Regions from separate parts of the Thalassospira sp. GO-4 genome, predicted to be linked through region 2. Evidence: riboswitches for the same ligand, from Rfam matches in the RefSeq annotation. Region 2 holds a riboswitch; the other holds the start of a gene.
What was found. Region 2 has a riboswitch for glycine ahead of gcvT (glycine cleavage system aminomethyltransferase GcvT). Riboswitches for the same ligand answer to the same signal wherever they lie in the genome.
Positions count from the first base shown of each region.

Region 1: linked by a shared signal. The riboswitch ahead of M9H61_RS11240 (L-serine ammonia-lyase) and the one ahead of gcvT (glycine cleavage system aminomethyltransferase GcvT) in region 2 are both predicted to bind glycine.

Region 1 covers NZ_CP097807.1:2,427,593-2,433,683, reverse strand. Annotated here, with positions in the region: gene M9H61_RS11250 (murein hydrolase activator EnvC) at 1-847, opposite strand, end outside; gene gpmI (2,3-bisphosphoglycerate-independent phosphoglycerate mutase) at 825-2,417, opposite strand; glycine riboswitch at 2,690-2,784, shown strand; gene M9H61_RS11240 (L-serine ammonia-lyase) at 2,985-4,427, shown strand; gene M9H61_RS11235 (dihydrofolate reductase family protein) at 4,592-5,131, shown strand; gene M9H61_RS11230 (hypothetical protein) at 5,193-5,855, opposite strand; gene fabG (3-oxoacyl-ACP reductase FabG) at 5,953-6,091, opposite strand, start outside.
Region 2 covers NZ_CP097807.1:3,666,802-3,672,892, forward strand. Annotated here, with positions in the region: gene M9H61_RS16780 (homoserine kinase) at 1-919, opposite strand, end outside; gene ispH (4-hydroxy-3-methylbut-2-enyl diphosphate reductase) at 967-1,914, opposite strand; gene M9H61_RS16790 (hypothetical protein) at 2,173-2,727, shown strand; glycine riboswitch at 2,818-2,918, shown strand; glycine riboswitch at 2,922-3,031, shown strand; gene gcvT (glycine cleavage system aminomethyltransferase GcvT) at 3,091-4,203, shown strand; gene gcvH (glycine cleavage system protein GcvH) at 4,273-4,644, shown strand; gene gcvPA (aminomethyl-transferring glycine dehydrogenase subunit GcvPA) at 4,647-6,002, shown strand; gene gcvPB (aminomethyl-transferring glycine dehydrogenase subunit GcvPB) at 5,999-6,091, shown strand, end outside.

The sequences.
Region 1 (6,091 bases), 1.2 Mb from region 2:
GGGCAATCGTGGTTGCGCCCAGCGTATCGGCATCGGGTTCGGTCCGGGTGGCGACATCAATTTCCGGGCGTGATCGCGGTGCAGGGAGACCTTCGGCCCGTTTGCGCAAGGTGCTCAGCAACTCGCCAAGTGATTTGGCCTCGTCAGCCAGCGCATTTACGGCCTTGGCGGCTTCGTGGGCTTCGGCCTCGGTTTCGGTGCGCAGGCGGCGCTTTTCACTCAGCAATGCGGCAAGCGATGTGCGTTCCTGTTGCAGCGCACGGGTGGCTTCGGCTACGTCCGCGCGTTGGGTGCGGATATCTTCGCGCAAACGTGCAATTTCATCGAGTTCCTTACGCAGGTCGCGGGCATGCTGTTCAACGCCGGGCAGTGCGGCCTTGAGCAATACCGCCGAACGCAAGGTATCCTGCGGCGATGTCGGAAGGGCAATGACCGCTTCGGGCGGGGTGGTCGAAAGACGCTGCAAGGCCATCAGGATGCGGGCATATTGACCGGCCTTGTCCTCAAGGCTGGTGGCCGCGACCTTTTCACGGGTTTCAAGCGATTGCAGCTGATCTTCAAGTTCGGTCAGGGTTGTCTCCAGACGCTGGGTACGGCGGGCAACCGAAATGGCTTCGGATTGCAGGGCCTGTTCCTCGGTCCAGAGTTCCCGCGATTTGCGCGACAGGAATTCTTCCTGTTTTTGCTGTTCGGACAGCTGGCTTTCAAGCTGATCAAGTTTCTTGTCAACTTTTTGAAGCGACTGGGCAAAAGAAGGCGCTGCCCCGCCTGCCAGACACAGCGCAAGCGCGGTCACGGCAGGCAGGGCGATCTCATAAGCTGACTTAGCTCGCAAGAAGCGCATCATTCTGTTTCAGGCCCTTAAGCAACGGTTTGCCAGTCATCTCGGCTGGCTGTGGCACGCCAAGGAGTTGCAGCAAAGTCGGTGCAACATCGGCAAGGCGCCCATTCTCCAATGTTACCCCTTCCGGACCGTTAACAAGAATGGTCGGCACCAGATTAAGGGTATGTGCAGTATGGGGTTCACCGGTTTCCGGATCGACCATGACCTCGCAATTGCCGTGGTCGGCGGTGACAAAGGCAACGCCGCCAACCGACTTGATCGCATCAATCACCTTGCCAAGGCAGGTATCAACGGCCTCGGCTGCTTTCATAGCAGCTGACAGAATGCCGCTATGCCCAACCATGTCGGGGTTGGCGAAGTTCAGGATGATCGCGTCATATTTTTCCGATTTGATGGCATCGACCAGTTTTTCGGTGACTTCGGGTGCGGACATTTCCGGCTGAAGGTCATAGGTCGCGACTTTGGGCGATGCGACCAGAATGCGGTCTTCACCTTCGAAAACCTGTTCTTCGCCGCCGTTAAAGAAGAACGACACATGCGGATATTTTTCGGTTTCGGCAATACGAAGCTGCTTCAGCCCGGCCTTGGAAACCACTTCGCCAAAGATGTTGGGAAGGGTTTGCGGCGGATAGATCGCATCCATGTATTTGGCGTGTTCGGACGAATATTCGACCATGCCGGCCTGAACGGCAAATTTCGGCGCGGTACCGCGATCAAACCCGTCAAATTCCGGCGCGCACAGGGCAGCAAGGATTTCGCGCGCACGGTCGGCACGGAAATTGGTCATCAGGATGCCATCGCCATCCTTGATCCCGTCAAAATCGCCAATCACAGTTGGCAGGACAAACTCGTCGGTGGTGTCATTCGCATAGGCATTGGCAATCGCGGCCTCCGCACTTTCGGCAGTGCGACCATCGGCATAGTTTTTGCCCTGAACCATGGTGAAATAGGCCTGGCTGACGCGTTCCCAACGGTTATCACGGTCCATGGCGTAATAACGCCCGGTCACGGTGACAATCTCGACATTGGCATCGCCGATCAGGGCGCGGAATTTCTCAAGGAATTTGGCAGCACTTTTCGGGGCGGTATCACGGCCATCAAGATAGGCGTGAATTTTGACCGGCACACCGGCGCCTGCGATGATTTTGGCAAGGGCGGCCATATGGGCCTGATGGGAATGCACGCCACCTTCGGACAGAAGACCGGCAATGTGGCAGACACCCTTGCTATCGCGCAGCGTTGCGATGATTTTCTTGACCGCATCGGTATCGGCGATGCTTCCGGTTTTGACGGCCTCGTCAATTTTGGGCAGTTCCTGCATGACGACACGACCGGCACCGAGGTTCATGTGACCGACTTCCGAATTGCCCATCTGGCCTTCGGGCAGGCCGACATCCAGACCACAAGCCTTGAGGAATCCGGTCGGATAATTGGCATAAAGCGCATCCCAGACAGGCGTATTGGCCAAGGCAACGGCGTTGTCCTTGGTTTCTTCGCGATACCCCCAGCCATCCAGAATACACAGCACCACAGGGCGCGGGCGCTTTACGGAATTCGATACAGTCACGTTCATAAACCCCACTGATAGAGATAAAGGCTGAATTACCCGTAAATATGGTGACTTACCGGGTAATTCGCCATCAATCCTGTTGCGCGGGCAGGGTGGGTCAACCGTTACTCACAACAGGCAAATGCGTAATTTCGGCAATTTAGCACGAATGTGGCCGCGAAACAGTACCCCGACCTGGAATTTTTTGCAGGTGCAAAGCTGCTTTTTGACAGGGGTATCAGACACAGATAATCTGCCCCCAACGGTGATCCTCAGAGACGGCAGAAATGGCGTCTCGCACCACGACGGGAGAGCCCGGTTACCCGCATAACCGGCGCCGAAGGAGCAATAGCCCCATAAAACTCTCAGGCAGATGGACCGTCGCGGATAGAGGCTCTGGAGAGAGAATTCGGCAAGCATACAGATCAAACATGTATGACCACCGGCTTCCACCGAAGGATGAAAACCTGTGGGTTGATGTTGTTTTCGACCCATGGGCGCACAATCTCAGGTCAAGGGACAGAGGGGGCAAGACACCGGTTCGTAAACGGCGCGATTTTCGCGCGTTCAAGAGCCGTGAAGGAGGCCCTTATGACCACCAATCCCGCCACCGGTCCCCGTTCGGGATCGCAGGACGGTTCTGTGCAAGACGTAAACCTTTCTGTTGTTGATCTTTATACCATCGGGATCGGACCATCGAGTTCGCATACCGTCGGACCAATGCGCGCCGGATACCGGTTTTGTCTTGAACTTGATGCCCGTAATCTTTTGACCAAGGCGGGCAGTGTTGTGGTCGATCTTTACGGATCGCTTGCCCTGACCGGCAAGGGGCACGCCACCGATACGGCCGTGATCATGGGGCTTTCGGGCCATCGACCGCGCAGTGTAGACCCCGATGATGTCGCGCCAACCGTGCAGGCCATCGACAGCAGTGCGCAATTGCAGCTTTATGGCAAGCATCCGGTTGATTTCAATCGTGAAACCAATCTGGTGTTTCACTTTACCGAAACCCTGCCACAGCATCCCAATGGCATGCGGATTACCGCATTTGACCGCGATGGCGTAAAAATTCACGAACAGGAATATTTTTCGGTCGGTGGCGGGTTCATCGTGTCTGGCGATGATCGCGGGGCGGAGTATTCCGGCGACAATATCACGTTGCCCCATCCGTTTTCATCGGCCGATGAATTGATGGCCATTTGCAAACGCGAAGGTGCATCGATTGCCGAAATCATGATGGCCAATGAACAAAGCTGGCGCAGCCCGGACGAAACATACGAATTTGTTGATCGTGTTCATCGCGCAATGATGGATTGCATTGATCGCGGGTGCAAAACCGATGGCATTTTGCCCGGCGGGCTGAATGTCAAACGCCGGGCATCAAAGCTTTATCATGAATTGACCGAAAAACCCGAAGCAGGCCTTCGCGACCCGCTGACCGTGATTGACTGGGTCAATCTTTATGCCCTTGCCGTGAACGAGGAAAATGCCGCCGGCGGACGTGTCGTGACCGCACCGACCAATGGTGCGGCTGGCGTCATTCCGGCCGTGCTTCGGTATTATGAACGGTTCGGATCGAATGTCAGTCAGACCAAAATTCGCGAATTTCTTCTGACCGCGGCGGCGATTGGGTCGATCTATAAAAAACGCGCATCCATCTCGGCGGCCGAAGTCGGTTGCCAGGGCGAGGTCGGTGTAGCCTGTTCAATGGCCGCAGGCGCGCTTTGTGCGGTTCTGGGCGGCACGCCCGAACAGGTTGAAAATGCCGCCGAAATCGGGATGGAGCACAATCTTGGCCTGACATGCGATCCGATTGGCGGTCTGGTGCAGGTCCCATGCATCGAACGCAACACAATGGGCGCGGTCAAGGCAATCAATGCCGCGCGTCTGGCAATGCGCGGTGACGGGCAGCATACCGTGTCGCTGGATCGTGTGATTGAAACCATGCGCCAGACGGGACTCGACATGCAAAGCAAGTACAAGGAAACCAGTCAGGGTGGCCTTGCCGTCAATGTCAACGTGGTTGAATGTTGATGTTACAACATTGATGAAACGCGATTTAAATCAACATCTTGGGTGATACAGTCATTTCACCGCCGGTTGGTGAAATGTGTTTCTTGCGACCTTTGGTTGGGGATCTGTTATGATCTGCGCGAGCAAACAAGGGGCAAAGACCCCACCAAAGGTTGGACCTAGACATGAGCAAAAAGCTGTTCCGCATTTACATCGCGGTCAGTCTGGATGGCTTCATTGCGCGCACCAATGGTGCGGTGGATTGGCTGGATGAATATGATCCGGCCGAATTCGGCTTTGATGATTTTCTGGACTCCGTAGGCACGCTGATCATTGGCAGAAACACCTTTGATCAGGTGATGGAATTTGGCGATTGGCCCTATGAGGCCCGCCGCACCATCGTTCTGACATCACGCGATATTCCGCAAGACCGTCCGGCCAATACCGAGGCCTATGGCGGCAGCATCATCGAACTTGTCGATCAGCTTCGCGACAGCCGCAATGGCGATGGCGATATCTGGGTTGTTGGCGGCGGAAGTGTGGTCACACAGTTCCTGTTTGGCGGTTTTGCCGATCAGCTGGATATCTTTACGATCCCGGAGGTTCTGGGGGACGGCATATCATTGTTCGGGCGTGACGCCGGTGGCATTAAACCACGGTTGCTGGCATCAGAACGCTATAATTCCGGCGTGGTGCGCAGCCAGTATGGATTGCATGATATCTGAACGAAAAACCGCGCCTTCATGGCGCGGTTTTGAGTTTTGCGGAATGACAGTTATCAACGCTTCATTGCGCCGAAAGCTTTTGTAGCTGTTCTGTGATTGTTTCGCGTACCTGCTTTAACGCTTTGATCGCGCTGGCCTGCCAATCACTATCGAGAACCATCTGCATGTTTTCCCTGTAGTGTTCAGTCACTTTAATCGGCTCGGGCGCAATTGCGGCATCTGTCGTGATGGTAATGTCGCTTCGATTGTGGACTGTGACCTGCCAGAAGCCGGGTTCGAACCACGACCAAAACTCGGCAATGTCGACTTTGACATCGGCAGCCTTATCGTAATTGGGGTCGACGGGTGTCAGGACGCGGTATCCGGCTGCCTGGAAGCCATTTTCCACGGTTTTGGCAATGGCATCGGCAACGGTTTTGCCTTCCGGAATCAGCACATCGCCCAATGCCATGCCGTATGTGTTGCGTTTGCGGGCATATGCGCGCGCCGTGATCGCATCGTCATCAATTTCGTCATTGGCAAGTGACGGGATATCAGGTCGCGGCGGATCAATTTCGAATTGCCGTTTGTCATTCACTTCCAGAATTCGGACTTCGACACCCTCCGTCGGGTTCTCGATGGTATCCGGCTCTTCGATTTGTACGACACTTCGCGATGTGGCACAGGCGCCAAGAAATGCGACACATCCCAGAACTGCAATAAGTTTAAGGTGGCGACGTTCCATCATAGATCTCCCCTGAAATTCAGAAATATCTGTATTCAAACGGGAAATCGGATGCAAACTTAAAGTGCATTTCTTGATTGAGCTTCTTGTTTAGATTTTAAATCTCGCCCAAGGCATCAAGCGATTCCGGAAGGATTTGGCCGCCGTCAACGACGATGGATTGCCCGGTGATATAGGCCGCTTCGTCCGAGGCAAAGAACAGGGCCGCATTGGCGATGTCTTCGACGCTGCCCAGA
Region 2 (6,091 bases):
GTTTATTGATGTATTCACGGGGATTTTTGGGCGTAACCAGGGCGTCTTTGGGGGTGTTGACCCAGTCATAAAGACGGGTCAGCAAAAAGCGCAGGCTTGCACCACGGGCCAGAACCGGCAAAGCGGCAATTTCCGCATCACCAAGCGACCGTACCTTGCCATATTGCGACAAAAGGTTCTTGGCCTTGGTGACGTTAAAGCTGTTGTCAGGTTCGAAGCACCAGGCATTCATGCAGATCGCAATGTCGTAGCAAAGCAGATCATTGCACGCGAAATAGAAATCAATCAGCCCCGATACATCTTCCTTGCCCGGGAAGAAGAAAACATTGTCCGGGAACAGATCGGCATGAATGACCCCCTTGGGCAGGTCATGGGGCCAGTTTGCTTCGAGATAGTCGATTTCGTCACCGATCATTTTGCCAAGACCGGGTTCGACATCATCGGCATGTTCCCGGCAACTTTCGACCAAACCACGCCATCCCTTGACGCTCAGCGCGTTGGGAAGATGCATTTCAAAATCCAGACCGGCGATATGCAACTTGGCCAATGCGGTGCCAAGACCCGCACAATGATGGGGAAGGATGCGCCGTGGCGACATGCCTTGTAAGAAGGATGTGATTGCTGCGGGCCGGCCGCACAGGCGACGAAGCGCAACACCGTCAGTGCCATGGATCGGGGTCGGACAGTTCAGTCCCTTGGCCGACAGATGATCCATCAGGCCCAGATAAAATGGCAGGTCGTCCGGATTAACGCGCTTCTCATACAGGGTCAGGATGAATGGCGCCTCGGTCGTCTGAAGCAGGAAGTTGGTGTTTTCGACACCTTCTGCGATGCCCTTGAACGAGACAACATCACCGATGTCATATTCGGCGACAAAACGGGCGATGTCTTCGTCTGAAACGTCGGTATAGACGGCCATTGGATTTAACGTGGTCCTGAACTTGAAAAGTAAGCAGCTATAATATCTTAGCTGGCAAGCTGACGTGGCAATTTGAATGTCACGTTCTCGTCGGTCAAGGTAATGGTTTCGACCGTGACGTCATAACGTTCACGGCAGGCATCAATCACTTCCTCGACCAGAATTTCCGGGGCAGAGGCACCGGCGGTAATGCCAAGGGTGCTGATACCGTCAAGCTTGTTCCAGTCAATGTCATGCGCCCGTTCGACCAGAACCGAACGTGTGCATCCTTCGCGCTTGGCGACTTCAACCAGCCGGTTGGAGTTTGACGAATTCGGTGCGCCGAGAACCAGAATCGCATCGGCCTTTTCGGCAATCAGTTTGACAGCATGCTGACGGTTGGTCGTCGCATAGCAGATGTCTTCCTTTTTCGGGACCGAAATCGCCGGGAAGCGGCGCTGAAGGATCTCGATGATCTTGGCCGTGTCATCAAGTGACAGGGTTGTCTGGGTCACGAAAGCAAGGTTTTCGGGATTTTCGACTTCAAGATTTTCGGCATCTTCTTCTGTTTCGATCAAGGTCATGCTGCCGACCGGAAGCTGGCCCATCGTACCGATGACTTCCGGGTGGCCGGCATGGCCGATCAGAAGAATATGTTTGCCATCGGCAAAATGACGTTCCGCACCACGATGGACCTTTGATACCAGCGGGCAGGTCGCATCAAGATATTCAAGCTTGCGGGTTTCGGCCGCTTCGGGGACGGATTTCGGGACCCCGTGGGCCGAAAAGATGACCGGCACACCATCGGGAACCGCGTCCAGTTCATCAACAAAAACAGCGCCCATATCACGCAGGCGGTCGACGACAAATTTGTTGTGGACGATTTCGTGACGGACATAAACCGGCGCACCATATTTTTCGAGCGCCTTTTCCACGATCTCAATCGCACGATCTACCCCGGCGCAGAAGCCGCGCGGGTTGGCAAGAACGATCCGAAGACTGGCTTTGTCAGGCATGATACGGGTCCGGTTTCCAAATTGTGCCGGGACAAGCCCGCTGCACTTATTCAAACGTTCTCGTTACATAACCTGCCTGACCTTGTGGCGCAATGACTGAGCACCGATCCCCCCGGGAACAATTGCACCCGATTTTGTGTTTTCATTTCGTGGCAATCGTCGAAGCGGGTTGTGCGGCTTACGGCGAAAGAATAGACTGCGCCACGACAGTGCAGATCATGCATATGTCAGAAAACAGATGGTTTGATAGAGGCTTGGATGACGATCGGTAACGGACTGCGGCGCGTTTGTGCATTGGGGATGGTCTCGGTTGGGGGATTGCTTGCAGCATGCAGCAGTAACCCGTTTGAAGAGCAGCCTGTTCCGACCTGCCCGGCAGCCTATCTGCCAAAGGATACGGCAAAGCTTGTTCAGTTCGCTGGCGGTGGGAAGGATCTGACCGATGTGATCGTCGAGGCAGAGTTCACCGGATATCTTGGTGACTGTGGCTATGACCTTGATGACAAGACGCTTGATGTCATCATCAGCCCGATCATTACGGCCGAGCTGGGCCCGGCGGCACAGGGGCGTTCGGCATCGTTCAAATATTTCGTCGCCCTTCGCGATCCCGATGGAAAGTTTGTTCAGAAGTCGGTGTTTGATGTGACAATGCCGTTTGCGGACAATCTTAATATGGCGCGTTACCGTGACGAGCAGGTCACCCTGTCTGTTCCGCTTGATGATGTCTGGGCCGGTCCCGACTACGAGATTTATCTCGGATTCCAGCTAAGTGCCGATCAGCTCGACTATAATCGTCGTTTCGGTACGAACTGACAGCGGCGGGTTGAAAACCTGCCCGGGTGATTGCCCGAATTTTGGGGCTGGTCGACCGGGAGCGAAATACGTATAAGGACGCATACCCAAGTGATCCCCGTGGGAGAGTGCCACGGTCCATAACGGATTGCGCGGACGCCGAAGGAGCAACCACCCCGGAAACTCTCAGGCAAACGGACCGCGGGGAGATGGGACTCTGGAAAGCAGGCGGCATCAATTTGAATTGCCGGTGACCGCCTCGCCGAAGATGTAAGCAGACCGTCGCGACAAGTCGGCTGTGATTCTTTCAGGCTCCAAGACAGAGGGGGAATGTGGTTGGCCATTGGTCGGCTATGTTTCGCAACGACTGTCCGGGAGACCTTGATGGCCGATCATCAGCCAGAACTGCTTAAAACCGCCCTTTATGACCTCCATGTGGAACTTGGCGCCAAAATGGTGCCATTCGCCGGATATGACATGCCGGTTCAATACCCGCTGGGTGTTAAGGGCGAACATCTTCATACGCGTGCCAAGGCCGGACTTTTTGATGTGTCCCACATGGGACAGGTTCGTCTGACCGGTGAAAACCGCTTCGCCGAACTTGAAAAACTGGTGCCTGGCGATATCGCGATCCTGAAACCGGGGCGCACCCGTTATTCGACCTTCACCCAGGACGATGGCACGATCCTTGACGATCTGATGATCACCAATGCCGGTGACAGCCTGTTTCTGGTGATCAATGCGGCGTGCAAGGATGACGATATTGTTCACATGCGTGCCAACCTTGGTGACGGCGTTTCCCTTGAAGAAATTGATGACCGTGCGCTGATGGCGCTTCAGGGGCCAGAGGCCGCCAATGTTCTGGCGCGCTTTGCCCCGGCTGTTGCCGATCTGAAATTCATGAGCTTTGCCGAGATTGATATTGCCGGCATTGCCTGCTTTGTCACGCGTTCGGGCTATACCGGCGAAGACGGCTATGAAATTTCCGTGCCCAATGATCGTGCCGAAGAACTTGCGCGCAAATTGCTGGCCGAGGCAGAAGTCGAGGCAATCGGTCTTGGTGCCCGTGATTCCCTGCGTCTGGAAGCAGGGCTTTGCCTTTATGGCAATGACATTGACACCACCACGACCCCGGTTGAGGCCGATCTGAACTGGATCATCAACAAGCGCCGCCGCGAAGAAGGCGGTTTCAAAGGCGCGGATGTCATTCTTGATCAGCTGGCAAACGGGGCGGATCGCAAACGTGTCGGCATCAAGCCCGAAGGCAAGGCGCCTGCACGCGAACATACCCAGATTTTGAACAGCGACGGCGAAGAGATCGGCGAAATCACATCTGGTGGTTTTGGCCCGACCGTCGATGGCCCGATTGCAATGGGCTATGTCGCAATTGAATTTTCCGAACCGGGCACCAAGGTCGATCTTATGGTGCGCGGCAAGGCCCGTCCGGCAGAGGTGGTTGAACTCCCGTTCGCACCGCATCGCTATTTCCGCGGCTGATTGCTGCAAATCTTGAGAATGTGCGGCGTGTGCCGCCTCGCAGACAACCGATCAACAGGGACAAAGATCATGGCTAAGAAATTCTCGCAGGAACATGAATGGATCGAGCTCGAAGACGGTATCGCAACCGTCGGCATCACAGATTACGCGCAGCAGTCGCTGGGCGATATCGTGTATGTCGAGCTTCCTGAAATCGGCAAGAAACTGACCAAGGACGGTGATGCCGCCGTCGTTGAATCGGTCAAGGCCGCAAGCGATGTTTATGCCCCGCTTGATGGTGAAGTTGTTGAAATCAACGAAGAACTTGATGCCAACCCGGCACTGGTGAACGAAGCACCGGAAACCGATGGCTGGTTCTTTAAAATGTCGCTGACTGATGAGTCCCAGCTTGATGAGCTGATGGATGAAGCAGCCTATAAAGACTTCGTCGAAGGTCTGTAAGTATGCGTTATCTTCCCCTGACACGTGCTGATCGCGCCGCGATGCTTGAAACCATCGGGGCGTCATCGGTTGATGAACTTTACAGTGACGTGCCCGAAGGCGCGTTGCTTGATGCGCCGGTTGACCTGCCGCATCATCTCGGTGAAATGCAGGTCGAACGCGACATGCAGGCACTGGCTGCCAAAAATATCGGTACTTCAAGTGCGCCAAGTTTTCTGGGTGCCGGTGCGTATCGCCACCATGTTCCTGCGACGGTTGACTATGTCATTCAGCGTGGTGAATTCCTGACGGCCTATACGCCCTATCAGCCGGAAATCGCACAGGGTACGTTGCAGTATCTGTTCGAATTCCAGACCCAGGTGGCATCGATCACCGGCATGGATGTGGCAAACGCATCGATGTGGGATGGCGCAACGTCCTGTGCCGAAGCCGTTCTGATGGCCTGCCGTGCGACCCGTCGCAAAAAGGCTGTTCTGTCGGGTGGTCTGCACCCGCATTACCGCGAAGTGACCGAAACCTATTGCCAGTATAGCGATACCGAAGTTGCCGGACGTGATGGCAACCCCGAACAGCAGGCCACGGTCGAAGAACTTGGCGAACTGATCGATGATCAGACTGCCTGCGTGGTTGTTCAGTATCCGGACGTCTTTGGCCGCATTCAGGACCACACCCGTCTTGCCGATCTTTGCCATGCCAAGGGAGCACTTTTGGTTGTTGTCTTTACCGAAGCAGTTGCATTCGGTGCAATCAAATCACCGGGCAGCTTTGGCGCAGATATTGTTTGCGGCGAAGGTCAGTCGATCGGTAACGCTCTGAACTATGGCGGGCCGTATGTCGGTCTGTTCGCCACCACCCAGAAACTGGTCCGTCAGATGCCGGGTCGTCTTTGTGGTGAAACGGTTGATCAGGACGGCAAGCGTGGCTTTGTTCTGACCCTTTCGACCCGTGAACAGCATATCCGTCGTGAAAAGGCGACCTCGAACATCTGCACCAACTCGGGCCTGTGTTCGCTGGCATTCACGGTGCATATGAGCCTGCTTGGCGAAGACGGTTATCGCCGTCTGGCAACGTTGAACCATGAAAATGCCTGCAAGGCCGCAGACGCAATTGACGCGGTTCCGGGCGCATCGGTGGTCAATGACAGCTTCTTTAACGAATTCACCGTCAAGCTGACCAAGCCGGCGGCCGAGGTGGTCGAAGCACTGGTTGCCAAAGGCGTTCTGGGTGGTGTTCCGCTGTCGCGTCTTTATCCGAACCGTTCGGATCTTGATAACTACCTTCTGGTTGCGGTTACCGAAACCAATACCGACGAAGATATCGCAGCCCTTGCGGGCGCATTGAAGGAGGTGCTGGCATGACGTTCGCAACCCATACCGGCAACCGTGGACTTGTTCTGGAAGAAAAGCTGATCTTTGAACAGGGTCAGCCGGGCCGTACCGGTGTTGAC